Regions from separate parts of the Kerstersia similis genome, predicted to be linked through region 2. Evidence: predicted binding sites of a transcription regulator. Region 2 holds the regulator's gene; the other holds the start of a gene.

Region 1 (9,654 bases), on a different contig from region 2:
TTCGGCCTGGAAAACGATATCTGGGACGAAGAACGGACGCTGCCGCGCTACGAATTGCTCTACGAGGCCGGCCTGGTGCCGGAATCGCCCACTGCCGGCAGCCCCTTGCTGCCAGGGCGCAGCATGCTATACGACCATCGCCGCATTCTCGCCACCGCCATGACGCGCCTGCGCGCCAAACTCAAGTATCGACCAGTCATTTACGAGCTGATGCCCGCCAGCTTCAGCCTGCTGCAACTGCAACAAGCCGTCGAGGCCTTGGCAGGCCGACGCCTGCACAAACAGAATTTCCGACGCCTGATCGCGCAGCAGGATCTGGTCGAAGAAACCGGCGCCTCCACGCAGACGGGCGGACGTCCGGCCAAGCTCTACCGTTTTCGCCGCGGCGTGCAGATGGAACGCGCCCTGGCTACGGGCGGACGGCTGCCGCTGATGAAATCCTGAGGCAGCGCTGCAGCAACCCTGAAACCACAATGGGCGCAGCGGCATCCGCGCGCCCATTGCGTTCCTGTCGGGTATCCCGCTGTCAGGCGCGCACGACGCGCCCCTGGCCTGCCCCCCAACCGGTCACGGCCACGCCAATGGCCAAACCGCCGAAGAGCCACCCCGAGCTGGCATAGCTGCCCGTCCATTCCAGCAGCAATCCGACCATCAACGGCCCCAGCGCCGCCAGGATATAGCCACCGCCCTGCGCCATGCCCGACAAGCGTGCGGCCACGGCAGAATCGGCGGCGCGCAGCACAATGAATGTCATGGCCAAGGCGATCAGCCCTCCCTGGCCCAGCCCTTGCACCACCATCCACAACCAGGCCAGCGACAAGGGCAAATACAGCAGGCCCAGCAGCGCGCCGCCCGCACACAAGGCCAGAACACTGGCAATCCAGCGTTGATCCCGGCAACGCACTACAAAATGCGGCACCAGCAAACAGGCCACCATCTGCACCACGATAGATACCGACACCATGACGCCCGCCATGCCCGCGTCCATACCGCGACTGCGCAAGATAGGCGCCAACCACCCAAACACGCAATAGGCCAGCGCCGATTGCAAACCCATCAAACCCGTCAACTGCCAGGACAAAGGATCACGCCACACGGCTGCCGGACGCTGCGGCGCGCGCGGCGGCGCCCGATGCGCGGGCAGGCGCCGCAGATGGATGCCCCAGCATACCGCCACCAGCGCGGCCGGCAAGGCCCAGGCCGCCAAGGCCAGGTTCCACTCGGACGCACGCGCCAGCGGCACGGTCAGTACGGCCGCACATGCCGCGCCCGCGCACAGAAAAGTCGTGTACAAGCCCGTCATCAATGCCATGTGCTGGGGAAAATCGCGCTTGACCAGGCCAGGCAGCAGCACATTGCCGATGGCAATGGCCGTTCCAGCCAGTGCAGAAGCCAACAGCAGCACGCCGGGCGATTCGACGAAACGCAGCGCGGAGCCGACTGTCAGCAACAATAGCGCCCAATACATGGTGCGCTCCACCCCGAAGCGGTTCGCCAGGATGGGAGCCGACGGCGCGAACACGCCCAGGCAGATGACCGGCAAGGTCGTGAGATAACTGGCCTGCGCGGCTGACATATCCAGCGCATCCATGATTTCCGGCAGCAATGCCGCCAGACTGGGAAATACCGGCCGCAAATTACTGGCAATCAAGATCACCAGCACCGCATACCAAAAGCGCTGACCAACGGCTGGAGCGCTGCGCGGCGCTGCCGTCTGTTGTTCTGTCTCCGTCATTCCTGCTCCATTGCATGCTGCCTCAGGGCAGTCTTGAATTGGTTCAGATAGAAAAACAGACGCCGCGCCACGCCTGCGGTAAAACGCCCTCCCCCTGGGCGTCAACTGCATTCAGGATTTCAGCTGTCTTCGCCCGCATGGATCCGGCGCTGCTGCGCACGGCGCACCGCGACATAGAACACCATGAACCACAGAACCGGCACCGCGACGCCGCCCAGCGGCACATAAGCCAGCGCCGCCATGCGGAACCAGTCCGGCAGATTCAATTGGGATTGGCACACATTTTGTCCGCCACCAAAGGACAGACAACTATCCGAGAACACTACCAGCGCCAGCCCCCAGAGCGCCGTGCCTGCCAGGCACAAGCCCCACCACAGCCGCACCCGGGCATCCGTGCCACGCAACTGGCGCAAAAAAGCCGGCAAGCTCATACACAGCAAAGGCAGCACAGTCAGGATCAGAAACAGCAGGAAGGTGTAAAACATGGCACCGCTTCGCATCAGAAAAATGCCGGCATCACTCTGTGCCGGCTCGCTGCCGAGAGAATACGCCATTCAGCAGGCTTTGAACACCATCCGCCACGCCACGGTTCCGGCGCCGGAACGGGCGTCGGTTCCCTGGTGAAGGGGGATGGCCTTGTGCTTCGTAACAATATCGCGACACATGGGCAGCCGGCTCGACAGCCAGTCCTGGCGCGGTTCGCGCGCCATTTCCGGCGCAAATACAACCACTACATTTATGGTATTTAAAAAATAGAAACACTATATCTAGTAGTATTTTGCTATTCTCCTTTCCAGACCCTCACACGCATCCCGCCCCGCCGCCGCCTACGTCCCTGTTCTTTTTCGCGTAAGCGGGAGGTTTGCCCCACCATTCCAAGGAATAGCAATCATGATCGTTACTGTTTACAGCAAGCCGGCTTGCGTCCAATGCGTCGCCACATACCGTGCGCTGGATAAACAGGGCATTTCCTATCAGGTCATAGACCTGACGGAAGATGCCGAAGCACTGCAGACGGTGCGCGATCTGGGCTACCAGCAGGCCCCCGTCGTCGTGGCCGGCACGGATCATTGGTCGGGTTTCCGCCCCGACAAAATCAGCACCCTGGCCTGACGCGCAGGCCGCGCGTCCAGGCCAGGCCGGCACCAAAGCCTGGCAGGCAAAACATGCCCAGCAGGCACAAAACCGGCCAGCCAGCACATCCGTCACCCACAGGAACAGGATTCCCGACCATGGGCCAGATCGTCTATTTCTCAACCAGTTCCGGCAATACCCGGCGTTTTGTCGAGAAACTGGGCTTACCGGCCCACCGAATCCCCCTATCCTCGCGTGATGCTTTTCTGCTGGCCCCCGAGCCCTACATCCTGATTGTTCCCACCTACGGCGGCGGCCACCCGGTCGGCGCCGTTCCCAAGGCCGTCATCCAGTTCCTGAACCACGAAGGCAATCGCGAGCGCCTGCGCGGCGTGATCGCCGCCGGCAATACCAATTTCGGCACGGCCTATTGCCTGGCCGGCACCATCATCGCGCAGAAGTGCAAGGTGCCGCTGCTTTACCGCTTCGAAATGCTGGGAACAGAAGAAGACGTCATCAAAGTCCGCCACGGAGTGCAAGCATTTTGGAAACGACAACACTGATACCGAAAGCCGCCACCAATACTGAGCTGGATTACCACGCACTCAATGCCATGCTCAATCTGTTCGATGAGCAGGGGCAGATCCAGTTCGACAAAGACCGCATGGCAGCGCGGCAGTATTTCCTGCAACACGTGAACCAGAACACGGTGTTCTTCCACAACCTGCAGGAAAAGCTCGATTACCTGGTGGAAAAGGAATACTACGAGGCCGATGTGCTGCGCCAGTATTCGCCGGATTTCATCCATCAGCTGTTCACCGACGCCTACGCGCGCAAGTTCCGCTTCCCCACCTTCCTGGGTGCCTTCAAGTATTACACCAGCTATACGCTCAAGACCTTCGACGGCAAACGCTACCTGGAACGCTATGAAGACCGCGTCTGCATGGTCGCGCTCGCATTGGCCCAGGGCAACGAAGGCCTGGCACTGGCGCTGGTCGATGAAATCATCAGCGGCCGCTTCCAGCCTGCGACGCCTACCTTCCTGAACGCCGGCAAGAAGCAGCGCGGCGAACTGGTGTCGTGCTTCCTGCTGCGCATTGAAGACAATATGGAGTCCATCGGCCGCGCCATCAATTCGGCGCTGCAACTCTCCAAGCGCGGCGGCGGCGTGGCCTTCCTGCTGAGCAACATCAGAGAAGCCGGCGCCCCCATCAAGCAGATCGAAAACCAGTCCTCCGGCATCATTCCCATCATGAAGCTGTTGGAAGACGCCTTCTCGTACGCCAACCAGCTGGGTTCACGCCAGGGCGCTGGCGCGGTGTACCTGAATGCCCACCACCCCGACATCCTGCGTTTCCTGGACACCAAGCGCGAGAACGCCGACGAGAAAATCCGCATCAAGACACTGTCGCTGGGGGTGGTGGTTCCCGATGTCACCTTCCAACTGGCGCGCGACAACGAGGACATGTACCTGTTCTCGCCGTATGACGTGGAACGCGTCTATGGCAAGCCCTTCGGCGATATCAGCGTTACGGAAAAATACCGTGAGATGGTGGACGACCCGCGCATCCGCAAGAGCAAGATCAATGCGAGAGAATTCTTCCTGACCTTGGCCGAGATCCAGTTCGAATCGGGCTATCCGTACCTGATGTTTGAGGATACGGTCAACCGCGCCAACCCCATCAAGGGGCGGATCAACATGAGCAATCTGTGCTCGGAGATCCTGCAGGTCAATGCGCCGGCCAGCTACGACCCAGACCTCTCCTACACGGACCTGGGCAAGGACATTTCCTGCAATCTCGGCTCGCTGAACATCGCCAAGACCATGGATTCTCCCGATTTCGGCCGTACCGTGGAAGTGGCCGTGCGCGGCCTGACGGCCGTCTCCGACATGAGCGATATCCGTTCGGTGCCCTCCATTGCCCATGGCAATGCCCAATCGCACGCCATCGGCCTGGGGCAGATGAACTTGCACGGCTATCTGGCCCGCGAACGCATTTTCTATGGTTCGGAAGAAGGCGTGGACTTCACCAATATGTACTTCTACACGGTGACCTACCACGCTCTACACGCCTCCAACCTGCTGGCCTATGAACGCGGCCAGCGCTTTGCCGGCTTCGAGGAATCCAAATACGCCAGCGGCGAATACTTCGACAAATATACGGAACAAGCCTGGCAGCCTGCCACCCCGCGCGTGGCCGAGCTGTTCCGGCAGGCCGGCATTGCCATTCCCACCCAGGAAGACTGGCGCGCACTGAAGGCCGCCGTACGTGAACACGGGCTCTACAACCAGAACCTGCAGGCCGTGCCGCCTACCGGGTCGATTTCATACATCAACCATTCGACCTCCAGTATTCACCCCATCGTGGCCAAGATCGAAATCCGCAAGGAAGGCAAGATCGGACGCGTCTATTACCCCGCCCCTTACATGAACAACGACAACCTGGCCTATTACCAGGATGCCTATGAAATCGGGCCGGAGAAAATCATAGACACCTATGCCGCCGCGACCCAGCACGTGGACCAGGGGCTGTCACTCACGCTGTTTTTCCGCGACAGCGCCACGACGCGCGATATCAACCGGGCGCAGATCTACGCCTGGCGCAAGGGCATCAAAACCATCTATTACATCCGGCTGCGCCAGATGGCGCTGGAAGGCACCGCCGTCGAAGGCTGCGTGTCCTGCACGCTATGAGCCGCCACCTCAGAACCACGGAAACTGCCATGAGCACCAACCCGCCCAGCCCGCTGGCCGCCAAGCGGCTCAAGCGCGTCGATGCCATCAACTGGAACCGCATCGAAGATGACAAGGACCTCGAAGTCTGGAACCGCCTGACCGGCAATTTCTGGCTACCCGAGAAAGTCCCCCTGTCCAATGACATTCCCGCCTGGGCCACGCTGACGCCGCTGGAGCAGCAGACCACCATCCGGGTATTCACCGGACTGACGCTGCTCGACACCATCCAGAACACAGTTGGCGCCCCCGCGCTGATCCATGATGCGCTGACGCCACACGAAGAAGCGGTGTACACCAACATCAGCTTCATGGAAGCCGTGCATGCGCGTTCCTACAGCTCCATCTTCTCGACGCTGTGCCTGACGCCGGATGTGGATGACGCCTACCGCTGGAGCGAGGAAAACGAAGCCCTGCAACGCAAGGCCAGCCTGATCCTGGAACGCTACCGTGCCGACGACCCGCTGATGCGCAAGGTGGCCAGCGTTTTCCTCGAATCCTTTTTGTTCTACTCCGGCTTCTACCTGCCGATGTACTGGTCCAGCCGTGGCAAGCTGACCAATACCGCCGACCTGATCCGGCTCATCATCCGCGACGAAGCCGTGCATGGCTACTACATCGGCTACAAGTTCCAGCGCAACCTGGAGCAGGTCTCCGAGGCGCGCCGGCTGGAGGTTAAGGATTATGCCTTCGAACTGCTGCACGAGCTGTACGACAACGAAGTGCGCTATACCGAAGAGCTATACGACGGCGTCGGCTGGACCGAAGACGTCAAGAAGTTCCTGCATTACAACGCCAACAAGGCCTTGATGAACCTGGGCTATGAATCCCTGTTCCCGGCAGCCGTCACCAACGTCAACCCGGCCATCCTGGCCTCTCTATCCCCTGGCGCCGACGAGAACCACGATTTCTTTTCCGGTTCCGGCTCTTCCTATGTCATAGGCAAGGCCGTCAACACGGAAGACGAGGACTGGGCCTTCTAGGCTGCTGCCGCCCCTCCCTCCCAAAACCCTGCTCCGGCAGGGTTTTTTTTCGCCCTGGCGATCATGCCAGGCACCAGCCGTCGCACCCTTCATTGCCGCACCCGCACAACACGCGGCTGCCAGGCCATACCGCACAGGCAGCACTGGCTCGGCCGCCCCTGGCCGCAAGCTTTGCGCCCCGCTTTTCGCATAAAAATATTGCAACGCAGCAATTAATTAATAACAACAACTAATTAACATATGGAAAGAAATATTTCAAGGGCAAAGCAAAATCGCATGAAAATTGCGTGAAATTTAAAATATCCGTTTAAAACGTGCTGATTTACCGTTGAAACGCCAAAAATTATCGCAAATCGTGCGCAAATTATGTGTTACAAAACAATTTCAAAGTCGCCATACAGAAAAACACTGATGCCGTTTTCCTGTATTGGCTGACGAGATTTATTTATCAAAAATAACAAATAAGACCGAACAAAAGACAGTTTTCACCAACCACCAACAACATCAAGGAAGTTCATGAAGACCAAGCACTATTTCGCCGCCGCCTGCGTTCTCTCATGTTTGACCACAACCGTCCAGGCTCAGGAAGTCACTCTTTACGGCATGATTGATACCGGTATCGAGTGGACCAACAAGGTTCCTCAAGGCCCGGTGGGTAGCGATGCTGGCACCTCCAGCCTGACGCGCTTTCCGATTGCCACCGGCGGCATTGCCCCCTCACGCTGGGGCATGAAGGGTTCGGAAGATCTGGGCGATGGCTATCGCGCCTTCTTCCAGCTCGAAAGCGGTTTCTCGCCCGGCGACGGCAACAGCGCCCAGGCCGGCCGCCTGTTCGGACGCACGGCCATTCTGGGTATCAGCAGCCCTTACGGCACCATCCAGCTGGGCCGTCAATACACGCCCACCACGCTCTACCTGATGTCGCCTGCGGACGTCATGGGCCCCAGCGTGCACGGCCTGGGCAACTTTGACCCCTACATTCCCAATGCGCGTGCCGACAACGCCATCGGCTACACCAACAAGATCGACAACTTCACCTTCGGCGGCACCTACAGCTTTGGCCGCGACAATGCCACGGGCGGCCCCTCCGGCACCACCTGCGGCGGCTCGGCCACCAACCACAACGGTTCCTGCAAGGAAAAAGGCGTCTATGTGAAGTACAACGCCGCCAACTATGGCTTTGGCGCCGCGTTCGACCGCGTTACCGGCGGCCCCAATGAATCCTTCTGGGGTTTGGGCAGCCTGCACGCGCACGATGACCGCTTCGGCCTCAACGGCTACTACACCTTCACAAGCGACCTCACGCTGAGCGGCGGCTGGATGCAACGCCGCCACAAACCGGATACCAACGCCACCCCGGGTGAAATCAAGTTCACGACCAACACCTTCTTTGTCGGCCTGTCCTATCCCATTGGACGCTTTGTCATCAATACCCAGCTGGTGCGGATGATCAGCAACTCCGACTCGGAAGCAGAAATGGCAGTCAGCCGCCGCCGCGGCAACGGCGAAGCGACCGCCCTCTACCTGCGCGGCATCTATAACTTCTCCAAGCGCACCTCGGGCTACATCACCACCGGCCACATGCGCAACCAGAAGAACAGCGCTGTCAGCGTCACGCCCGGCATCGGTGTGGCCGCCTGGGGCGGCGCTGCCGTCGGCAGCAACCAGACCGGCGTCATGATCGGCCTGAACCACCGCTTCTGATCCCGCGCCGGCACCGGCTTTCCCCCGCCCCGGTGCCGACAGGAGGTACGGCGCCGCAGCATGGCCTGCTGCGGCGCCGTTTTTTTGGCCAGGTATCTTGCCCCCTTGCCCCGGAACGGAATCGGCCTAGACCCTGGCGGGATCCACCTTGCCGCTATCTATCCCGTAGCGCTGTATCGCCTCCGTCACCCGTCTGCGCTCGATTCGGCCCTCATCAGCCAAGGCCGTCAAGGCTGCCAGCACAATGAAGTGTCGATCGACCTCGAAGAACGCGCGCAGCGATTCCCGCGTATCGGAACGGCCGAAACCATCCGTGCCCAGGGAAATCACGCGGCGGTCCCGGATATACGGACGAATCTGGTCCGCAACGATCTTCATGTAATCGGTCGCCACCACCAGCGGCCCGGCATGCGCCTGCAGGCATTGCGTCACATAAGGCATCCTGGGCGCTGCCTCGGGGTGCAGCATGTTCCATCGTTCGGCCGACATGCCCTCGCGGCGCAGTTCCGTCAGGCTGGTCGCGCTCCAGATATCGCTGGCAATACCGAAATCCCTGGCCAGCAGTTCACCGGCTGCGATCACCTCACGCAAAATCGCGCCACTGCCCATCAGTTGCACCTGCACCGGCCCGGCACTCTCCACGCCGGGCCCTGGCGGCAAGCGATACATCCCCTTGAGGATGCCTTCTTCCGCGCCGGCAGGCAGGCCGGGGTTCGGATAGTTTTCGTTCAGCAGCGTGATGTAGTAGTAAATGTCTTCCTGCGCCACGTACATGCGCCGCAAGCCGTCATGGATGATCACCGCGAGTTCATAAGCGTAGGCCGGATCGTAGGAAATGCAGTTCGGGATGACGGAAGACAGCACATGGCTGTGGCCGTCGTCGTGTTGCAGCCCTTCGCCCATCAGCGTCGTTCGCCCGGAAGTCGCTCCCAGCAGGAAGCCCCGGGTACGCGCATCCCCGGCGGCCCATGCCAGGTCTCCCACCCGCTGCAGGCCGAACATCGAATAGAAGATATAGAAGGGAATCGCAGGCAGGCCATGATTGCTGTAGGCGGTTCCGGCCGCGATCCAGGAGGCGATCGCCCCGGACTCATTGATGCCTTCCTGCAGGATCTGGCCGTCCCGTGCCTCCTTGTAGTAGCTCAGCTGGCCCGCATCCTGGGGCGTGTACAGCTGCCCTTGATAGGAATGGATGCCGATCTGGCGAAACAGGCCTTCCATGCCGAATGTCCGCGATTCGTCCGGTACGATGGGGATGACCAACCGGCCCAGTTCGGGATCCTTCAGCAGGGTGGTCAGGATGCGCACGAAAGACATCGTGGTGGAAACGCCACGCTCGCCGCTGTCTTTCAACTGCGTGGCGAAGGCGCTCAGGGGCGGAATGGCCAGCGGCGCCAATGCTGCTGAACGTGCCGGCACATAGC
Region 2 (9,654 bases):
GTTCGGTCTTCTTGCGGCAGAAGCTGCACACACCAAGTTACAACATCAATCTAAAACAAACAGGAGCAATGCTGCCAAACCACGCCTAAAAATATGGGCGCAAAACTTAGCGAACGATCTTTTCTCAAAGTACGAAAATTTTTCCCAGGCGTGGCAGGCGATTCCCGACTCGGATCACAGTGTAGATATATACCGCGATGGGGACGACCTCTTACATTACAGCGGCATTGACGAAGCAGAAGCCAGCTTAACCAAAGAGTCATTCCGAACTGGATACTGGCAAAAAGAAATAAAAAGAAACAAAAAGAAATGAAATGTACAGCCTTGTAGAGCAGCACCGCTACGCTACAAGCTCGTTTGTACAAATGACTCCTATCGCTGCACGGCAAATCAAGACACATCTTGAGCTCATGTCTAGATCGGCCTCACAGCATCTTTTGGAGTCGTACATCGTGGACATTATTCCTGCTGTTTTGCGGCCTACACAGGCCGCCACTTACTGCGGATTTTCCGTACCTACTTTCTGGCGCTTTGCCAAGAATGACCCAACTTTTCCCCGCACCTTCAAATTGGGAGAAAACTCTACTGCAGTGATGCGTGCAGACTTGGACGCATGGCTCGAGTCGAAAAAAGGGGGGCATCATGGCTAACCGCATCGAACTAATACGCACACTACAAGACGCAGGCTTGAAAATAGACGGCTTGGAATCTGGCCGCTTAATCCGCTGCAAAAACGATAGCGACAAGGGTTCGCAAAAATCGGGCTGGTATCGTGTCTTTGACAATACAGACCTAATGACCTGCGTATATGGAGACTGGCGCACTGGCAAACGTAACGTATGGGTATCTGGCGGTAATAAGCCGCAAACGCCAGAGCAACGCGCCAATACAAAATGCATGATCGAGCGTGCCCAGCAAGAGCGTCTACAAGAGCAGGCCCGCCAATGGGTAGTTAATCGCAACAGGCTGATGGCTCTTTGGAATAGTGCTACACCGATTACTAACAATGACCCGGCAGGCCGCTACCTAAGTAACCGCGGGCTGACAGTTCCGATAACACGCGCATTGCGTTTTCATACAGGGCTGGAGTTTTGGCACGAAGGGCACTGCATCGGTACGTTTGCTGCGATGCTCGCCGCCGTGACTTCGCCAACTGATGAGCTTGTAACGATACATCGTACCTATATAACGCCTGATGGCCGTAAAGCATCCGTGCCTAGCGTCAAGAAATTATGCTCACCGGCTGGCGTGATGGGGGGCGCAAGCATCAAGATTGCTCCCCCCGTAACTCGCAGCGATGGCCGCCTCGGTATTGGCATAGCGGAAGGGATAGAAACGGCGCTAGCTGCTGCAATCCGGTTTGGTTTGCCGGTATGGGCTGGCGTATCTGCTCATGGGCTGGCCAGCTTCGCACCGCCCCCCAGTGTTCGTAATGTGTATGTGTTCGCTGACAACGACGCAAACCAAACCGGACAGAAAGCCGCCGCACACTTGGCAAGGCGCCTGACCGTGCAGGGCTTCACCGCACGCATACACACCCCGCCCAGCATTGGCGATTGGAACGACGAATTGATTGCAAAGGAGGCGACTGTATGAGCGCCGTTATGGAAGTGTTCAACCCCGACGCCGCACCCGTGACAGAATGGGCCGACCCGCTACCGCTGGAGGGCAAGCAATACGAAGCCGAGCCGTACCCCCTGAACGCCTTGCCCGAAGGCATGCGCGTCGCTGTAGCAGATGTTCATGCAACGACCAAGGCACCCGTGCCGATGGTGGCAACAAGCGCACTCACCGCATTGTCATTGGCCGCGCAGGCGCATATCAATGTCGTCCGCAATCCGCAACTGACAGGGCCAGTATCTCTGTTTGCCCTGGTGCTGGCCGATTCCGGCGAACGCAAAAGCACAGTGGACGGTTTCTTTACCCGCGCCATACATGAGTATGAAATCGCCCAGACCGAAGCCATGAAGCCGGAGGTAGATACATATCTCGCTGACATGCAGGCATGGACTGCGAAAAAGGCCGGGGTGATGGAGGCCATCAAGGCAGCGACCAAGCGTGGCCAGTCGACGGGAGACTTTGAAAACACCCTGCAAGATTTGGAGCAAACCAAGCCGGAAGCACCAAAAGTGCCTGAGCTTCTGTATGGCGATGCCACGCCCGAAGCCCTTACGCATGGGCTGGCAAAAAAATGGCCCAGTGCTGGCATAGTCAGTAGCGAAGCCGGTACGGTATTCGGTTCGCACGGCATGGGCGCAGATTCGGTTATGCGCAACCTTGCCGCGCTGAATGTGCTGTGGGATGGCGGCACGCACAAGGTAAGCCGCCGTAGCGTGGAAGGCTTCACCGTTCGCAATGCCCGCCTGACTGTATCGCTGCAAGTGCAATTGCCCGTCCTGGCTGGTTTCATGGGCAAGGCTGGTGACCTTGCTCGCGGCAGCGGGTTTCTTGCACGGTTTCTGGTGGCGTGGCCTACCTCGACGCAAGGCACCCGCCAATACCAAGAGCCTGATTATGCGATGGCAGGCCTTGCCGGGTTCAATGCTCGAATCACTCAACTGCTGACCGAACCTATAACGTTCGATGAAACCGGCAATGGCGTAGCGCCCACGATGCTGGAATTTTCCCGAGAAGCAAAAGAGATATGGATACGGTTCTACAACCTTATCGAAAGCCAGCTAGCTCCGTTTGGCGAGCTTGCCGAGGTGAAGGACGTAGCCAGCAAAACCGCAGACAACGCAGCACGCATTGCCGCCCTGTTCCACCTGTACCAACATGGCACGGATGACAGCATTGGCGTCCACGCCATGGACTCAGCCTGCATGGTAGCCATGTGGCATCTAGGCGAATCTAGACGGCTGCTCACAGAACTGTCACAAAACCCGGCAACAAGCCTTGCGGCCCGGCTGGATGCGTGGCTTATCGACCGGTGCAATGAACGGCGCACAAATCGGGTTAGCACCCGCGACGTGCTGCGTGAATTTCCATCTTCAAAGCTGCGCCGCACCGAACAGTTAACGCCAGTGCTGCAAGAGCTGGTCGACGCTGAACGCGCTAGCTCAGTACAGGACGGCAGGCAAAAACTCATTGTGATTAATCCCAAACTCTTAAATGGGGGCGAATCATGGGACTGATGGCGATGTGGGAAGAAGCCTTAAACGGAGATGTTGCGACAGTGACAGTTGCGACAGGTGCGACAGATAAGCCTAAAACGCCCCCAAGTGTCGCAAGAGTCGCAAGTGTCACAGTCGCAAGTACCCAAAACCCCAAAATTGAGCGGCCTACTTTACGGCTGGTGCATACGGCAAACACCGAGCAGGAAACGGCACTACATGCCCGACGCGTACAAGCGTTTCAGGCTAAGGGCATAGCCGACCAGCAAGCCGCCGCCCTGGCCGACAGGCTTGCTAGCCGAGACAGCCAGCTAGACGACCGACGAAGCTGCGCAGAGTGCCACAGCTTTTACGCTAACCGTTGCCGCCAGCGTATCGCCACAGTTGGCACTACAACCATCCACACCCTGCACAGATGCGCAGAGTTTGACCCTGAACTATCAGCGTAGGCACGGCATGAAAAATAAATTTCAGCTCAGCAAATCGAGCAAACTTGACCGCTGGTGGCCACCAGAACGCCCCCCGACTACGCGAGGCCGCTGCGGTAGTGGGGTGGGCTCTTCCTGTGTGCTTCATAAACATCACCGCCGCTGGCGTGATGCCCATTCAGAGAACACAGACACGTACGCAACATTGCTGCAACGTCCTCAAGCCGCTGCATAATGTGGGGCCGCATGTGGGGCTGAAAATAAAAAACCGTTGATTTCAACAAAGAAATCAACGGCTTATAAGAAATTCTTGGCGGACAGAGGGGGATTCGAACCCCCGATACGCTATTCACGTATACACGCTTTCCAGGCGTGCGCCTTCAACCACTCGGCCACCTGTCCTGCTACGCGCCGCAGGGAAACCCTACGGATCACGAGAATCCGTAATTCTAGCAAACTTTCGCTATCGTCTGCAGCTTTTTCACCGCGCAAGACGAAATTCTGCTGCCATGCCCTGAAAATTCAGGACGGGCCTTAATCCGTGACGGCAATCTGGTTGCGCACACCCACCATGCGTTCCACATAACGTGCGATGGTGTCGATTTCGATGTTGACCTTGTCCCCTGCATGCAGGTGACGCAATGTCGTGACCGCCACGGTATGCGGGATGAGGTTGATGGAAATTTCGCAACCCGTCGGCAAGTCCTGCACCCGGTTCACGGTCAGGCTGACACCATTGACCGTCACCGAACCCTTGTATGCCAGGTAAATCGCCAGATTGGCAGGCAGCCGCAACACCAGCTCGTGCGATTCCCCCACGGGTTGGAAGCGCACCACCGTGCCCAGACCATCCACATGCCCTGATACGATGTGGCCGCCCAGGTAATCCCCCACACGCAGCGCCTTTTCCAGGTTGACGTCTCCCGGCGCATCCAGACCGACGGTCAGGCTCAAGCTCTCACGCGATACATCCACCAGAAAACCCGCATCGGTTTTTTCCACCACCGTCATGCAAGCGCCCTGAATGGCGATCGAATCTCCCAACGCGACATCGGACAGATCCAGCGCGTTGGCGCGTATCGCCAAACGAACCCCGGCATTGGCATCCGCCCCCAGGGGGGCCACGGTTTCAATATGTCCGACTGCGGCAACGATTCCAGTAAACATGACTGCTCCTGCTGAATATTTCCATGAAGAAGGGCGCCCCCTCCCACTTGATTCCGGCGAGCCTCCCGCCGGCGCATTGCAATTCTGGAAGAATACTCCACCCACTGCCCCATCCGTTGCCACCGCGGCCCGCATCGGGGAATCCGGACTCTTGCCCCCAGGCGAGTTCAGGCCAGGCGCACCCGATCACGCAAGGCATTCCAGTTTTCCGCCACCCTGGCACGCAAGCGCAGATCGGCTCCCAGGCGCGCCATATCGGTGAATTCAAAACGCTGCGCCTGAGCCAGATCATCGAGCGCAGGCAAGCGCGCCATGGGCTGCGCATCGCCCAACAACACGGGCGCGACATAGGAAATCAATTCATCTATGCACCCAGCACGCAACAGGGCGCCATTCAGGCCCGGACCAGCCTCGACATGCACCTCGTTGACGCCATCCTGCGCCAGCCATTGCATGACGGCAGGCAAATCCACCGTGCCCGGCCGATCTCCCGGCAACCGGATCACCGTCACCCCGCGCCGCACCAGACGTTCCGCTTTGGCCGCGTCATCGCTGGCCGTAAACACCAGCAAGGGCGCACCTTCGATCAGCAAGGCGTCTTCGGGCAGACGCAGTTCTCCGTCTATCAGCACCTTGCGAGGCTGCCTGGGCGTTTCCAGCGCCCGCACATTGAGCCTGGGATTATCGTGCAGTACCGTGCCGATACCGGTCATGACCACGCAACTGCGGGCCCGCCAGCGATGGCCATCCTCGCGCGCCTGCGGCCCGGTGATCCATTGTGACCGGCCATTGTCCAGCGCGCTGCGCCCATCCAGCGAAGCAGCGGTTTTGAGCCATGCCCAAGGGGTACCTCGGCTCATCCGCGCCACAAAACCGATATTGAGCGCCAGGGCCGCCTCTTCGCATACCCCGGATGCAGTCTCTATGCCTGCCGCCCGCAAACGCGCCATGCCGCGCCCATTGACCAGCGGATTCGGGTCACCCATGGCCGCCACCACACGCCCCAGGCCTGCCGCCACCAGCGCATCGCAGCAGGGCGGCGTTCGGCCAAAATGGCTGCAGGGCTCCAGCGTCACATAAGCCGTGGCGCCGCGCACATCGGCTCCGCGAGCCGCCGCATCCCGTAACGCCCGGACCTCGGCATGCGGCCCGCCTGCAGGCTGTGTGGCGCCCACTCCCAGCACCACGCCATCACGCACAATGACACAGCCCACCCTGGGGTTGGGCGTCGTGATGTTGGTCACTTCCTCGGCCAAAGCCAGCGCCTGGCGCATCCAGGCAATATCCTGATCCTGCATTCTGTTCCTTTTCCCGCCGCGCCAGCCACGACAGCCACCGTGATGCAGCGTGACGCCAACCGTCTGAGCGCGCCAGCCTCAGGCCTTGTCTTGCGGCGCCTTGTCTTTCACGCCGTCCTCACGCGGCCCTTGCATGGCACGGATGGCGCGGACAAACTCACCGATATCCTCGAAGCTCTGGTAAACCGAGGCATAGCGCACATATGCCACCTGATCCAGTTTCTTGAGCTCCTGCATCACCAACTCCCCTACCCGCGAACTGGGCACTTCACGCAGGCCGCTGGTCATCAGTGCCTCTTCGATACGCACAACGGCCGCATCCACATCTGCCGTGGCAACCGGCCGCTTGCGCAAGGCCAGGCTCAGGCTGGCGCGCAGCTTGGCACGGTCGTAATCGGTACGGCTGCCATTGCGCTTCACAATGTAGGGCAAGTCCAGTTCAGCGCGTTCGAAAGTCGTAAAACGGCGTTCGCAGGCCAGACAGCGGCGCCGACGGCGTATGGTCTGTCCTTCCTCCATGGCGCGGGAATCCAGCACCTGGGTATCCTGATGGCCGCAAAAAGGGCATTTCACGCTGTCATTCTCCTGTTTCCAGAATGCAAAAACGCGACTCGCATCCGATACGAGCCGCGTTCCTCCGGGACCGGCGCTGCCCGGCAGGCAGCGCCCAGCACCCAGGCTTACTTATAGACCGGCAGACGGGCCGTCAGCTCGCTGACGCGGGCACGCACCTTGGCGATGTTGTCGGCGTCATGCGGATTGTCGAGCACATCGGCAATCAGGTTGGCCGTCAGCTCGGCTTCGGCTTCGCCGAAACCGCGCGTCGTGATGGCCGGGGTACCCAGACGGATGCCGCTGGTGACGAAGGGCTTTTCCGGATCATTGGGAATGGCGTTCTTGTTCACCGTGATGTGGGCCTGGCCCAGCACCGCTTCGGCTTCCTTGCCCGTGATGCCCTTGGCACGCAGGTCAACCAGCATGACGTGGCTTTCGGTACGGCCGGACACGATGCGCAGACCACGCTTGACCAGCGTTTCCGCCATGACCTTGGCGTTCTTAACGACCTGAGCGGCGTAGTCGCGGAAGGACGGATCCAGCGCTTCCTTGAAAGCCACGGCCTTGGCGGCAATGACATGCTCCAGGGGACCACCCTGGATGCCGGGGAAGATGGCGGAGTTGACGGCCTTTTCGAATTCGGCCTTCATCATGATCACACCACCGCGCGGACCGCGCAGCGACTTGTGGGTCGTGGAGGTAACGAAATCGGCGTACGGTACCGGGTTGGGGTACGCACCACCGGCCACCAGGCCGGCATAGTGAGCGATGTCCACCATCAGCAGCGCGCCATTTTCATGGGCGATGCGCGCCAGGCGTTCGAAGTCGATGTGCAGGGAATAGGCCGATGCACCCGCCACGATCAGCTTGGGCTTGTGTTCACGTGCCAGGGCTTCGACTTGTTCGTAGTTCAGCGCTTCGTTGGCATCCAGGCCGTACTGATGGAAGTTGTAGAGCTTGCCCGACGAATTGACGCTGGCGCCGTGAGTCAGGTGGCCCCCTTCCGCCAGGCTCATGCCCAGCACCGTGTCGCCCGGCTTCAGGACGGCGTTGTAAACACCCTGATTGGCCTGGGAGCCGGAATTCGGCTGCACGTTGGCGGCTTCTGCGCCGAAGAGTTCCTTCAGGCGATCAATGGCGAGCTGTTCGACGATATCGACGAACTCGCAACCACCGTAGTAGCGCTTGCCGGGATAACCTTCTGCGTATTTATTGGTCAGTTGCGTACCCTGGGCCTGCATCACCGCCGGGCTGGCATAGTTTTCCGAAGCGATCAGCTCGATGTGCTGTTCCTGGCGAACGTCTTCCTTCTGGATGGCGTCCCACAGTTCAGGGTCAACCTTATCGAGGGTACGGGTGCGATCAAACATTTGGGGGTCCTGAGCTCAATAGCGTGGTGAAACACGAAGAAGCTACTTAGTTTACCCCGCCGGGCATGGCAAAATGCACCATCCGGTAGCGATCGGGCATAAAAAAACCCTGCTTGTGTGCCAAACTGCCACGTTTGCGCGCACCCGGCGAAAAAAGCGCTCGCCGAACCTGGGTCAGCCTGATGCCTGCCTCAAGCGTGCCTCACGCCTGCTTCCTGCCAGCCGGACGTCGGCCTCATGCCAACGCCGGCACACGCACCAGCATCGCCTGCCGCGCCGCCTGTGCGCCACGGCCACCGGGATCAGGCACCGCACATGACGCAACCGCCATGGCAGGGAGCGCGCGCAGGGGCACACCCCACCCCCATCCTGGCGCAGGCTTCAGGATGCCGGCGGCCCGATGCGCACCGGTGCCAGTTCCGGGTTCAGGGTATAGGTGCCCGTCCAGGACGCGCTGGCGAGCACATGGCCATTCATGGCCTGCAGCACATCTTGGCCACCGAACCGTTCCGGCAAATCCAGCGCTTCAATATCCAGGGCATACACGGTAAACACGTAACGATGCACGCGGGTGTCATTCCAGGGCGGGCACGGACCATCGTAGCCATAGTAGTCGCCCGACATGTCAGGATCTGCTGCAAACCAACCGGTATAGTCGTTGATTCCGTGGCGTACGCCGTCGATGTGGGTATGCGGGCCGGGCTTGCCGCGCGCCCGGATGCCATTGGAGAAATGCCCCTCATCCAGCGTACGGAAACGGGCCGGCATATTCACCAGCACCCAGTGGAAGAAATCCGTACGCGGCAGGTCGGCGGGCACCTCGCGTCCGTCCACGTTCACATCGTCGGGCACACTCGGCACATCCGAATCGACGCACAGCAACGCGAATGACTTCACACCTTCCGGCACATCGCTCCAGGCGAATTGCGGATTGAAGTTATCCGCCAGCTCGACCTTGGATTTTGCAGCCATTTTGCCGAAGGCATGGCGCTCCGGAATCGGTGCGCCATCGGCAAAGGAAAGACTTGCGAGTTTCATGGGAACAGCTCCTCGTGGAATGGCTGGACGCCGGCCTGGACAAATGCGACTGCGGCTTCAAGAAGGCAACCCGGGTTGCCACGGCGCCGCCCAGCACTAGGAAACGAACATTGCGCCCCGCCCAAGGCGACACGCCCGGCTGCCTGCAAAACCGGCAACCGCACGTTATCCTACAGCAAAATATTCTTTTTCATCGTAAAAAAGACGTCATTTTGCAGGTAAAAATCATCATCAGAAAATAAGGAAAATACGCCTTTTCGGTGCTGCCACGCTCCCTGGAACACCGGCAGGCACAGCTTGCCCCCCAGGCCGGGCACACCGGCCCATGCCTCTCGAACACCCCTCTTTCCCGCCCATCGTGACGGCACCGGCAATAAAAAATCCTGGGCAGCCCTGAACCGGATTTCCATCCAACTCAGTGCTGCCCAGGATCATGCTTGCTGCCCGGCGGGCCGCACAGCCCGCCAGACCGGCAAAACGCCTGTTCAGGCGCGGCAATCTCAGGCGGCGACCAAAGTCACCCGCGCGAAGCGGCGCTTGCCTACCTGAATCACATATTCGCCGGCGTCGAGCGTGAGCCCGCGATCTTCCACTCGCTGACCATCAATCCGCACACCGCCTTGCTCGATGTTGCGGTTGGCCTCGGTACCCGAAGGCACCAGACCCGCTTCACGCAAGACCTTGG

Evidence for each region. Region 2 encodes NrdR, which represses ribonucleotide reductase genes. Its sites were predicted from a motif close to CACNANATNTNGTG; they were not measured.
Region 1: the regulator NrdR is predicted to act here: its motif matches at 2,495-2,508, upstream of nrdH (glutaredoxin-like protein NrdH).

The regions. Positions count from the first base shown of each region.
Region 1 is NZ_CBCSIQ010000001.1:188,810-198,463, reverse strand. Features, by position in the region: gene ACNA1V_RS00770 (NUDIX hydrolase) at 1-444, shown strand, start outside; gene ACNA1V_RS00765 (CynX/NimT family MFS transporter) at 527-1,735, opposite strand; gene ACNA1V_RS00760 (hypothetical protein) at 1,855-2,220, opposite strand; gene nrdH (glutaredoxin-like protein NrdH) at 2,627-2,848, shown strand; gene nrdI (class Ib ribonucleoside-diphosphate reductase assembly flavoprotein NrdI) at 2,968-3,372, shown strand; gene nrdE (class 1b ribonucleoside-diphosphate reductase subunit alpha) at 3,354-5,504, shown strand; gene nrdF (class 1b ribonucleoside-diphosphate reductase subunit beta) at 5,534-6,526, shown strand; gene ACNA1V_RS00735 (porin) at 7,043-8,230, shown strand; gene aceE (pyruvate dehydrogenase (acetyl-transferring), homodimeric type) at 8,357-9,654, opposite strand, start outside.
Region 2 is NZ_CBCSIQ010000022.1:46,807-56,460, reverse strand. Features, by position in the region: gene ACNA1V_RS13365 (hypothetical protein) at 1-313, shown strand, start outside; gene ACNA1V_RS13360 (helix-turn-helix transcriptional regulator) at 453-650, shown strand; gene ACNA1V_RS13355 (DUF7146 domain-containing protein) at 643-1,596, shown strand; gene ACNA1V_RS13350 (YfjI family protein) at 1,593-3,134, shown strand; tRNA gene ACNA1V_RS13345 (tRNA-Ser) at 3,853-3,943, opposite strand; gene ACNA1V_RS13340 (riboflavin synthase) at 4,076-4,708, opposite strand; gene ribD (bifunctional diaminohydroxyphosphoribosylaminopyrimidine deaminase/5-amino-6-(5-phosphoribosylamino)uracil reductase RibD) at 4,876-6,006, opposite strand; gene nrdR (transcriptional regulator NrdR) at 6,085-6,579, opposite strand; gene glyA (serine hydroxymethyltransferase) at 6,687-7,931, opposite strand; gene ACNA1V_RS13320 (YbhB/YbcL family Raf kinase inhibitor-like protein) at 8,313-8,969, opposite strand; gene ACNA1V_RS13315 (hypothetical protein) at 9,140-9,379, opposite strand; gene tyrS (tyrosine--tRNA ligase) at 9,470-9,654, opposite strand, start outside.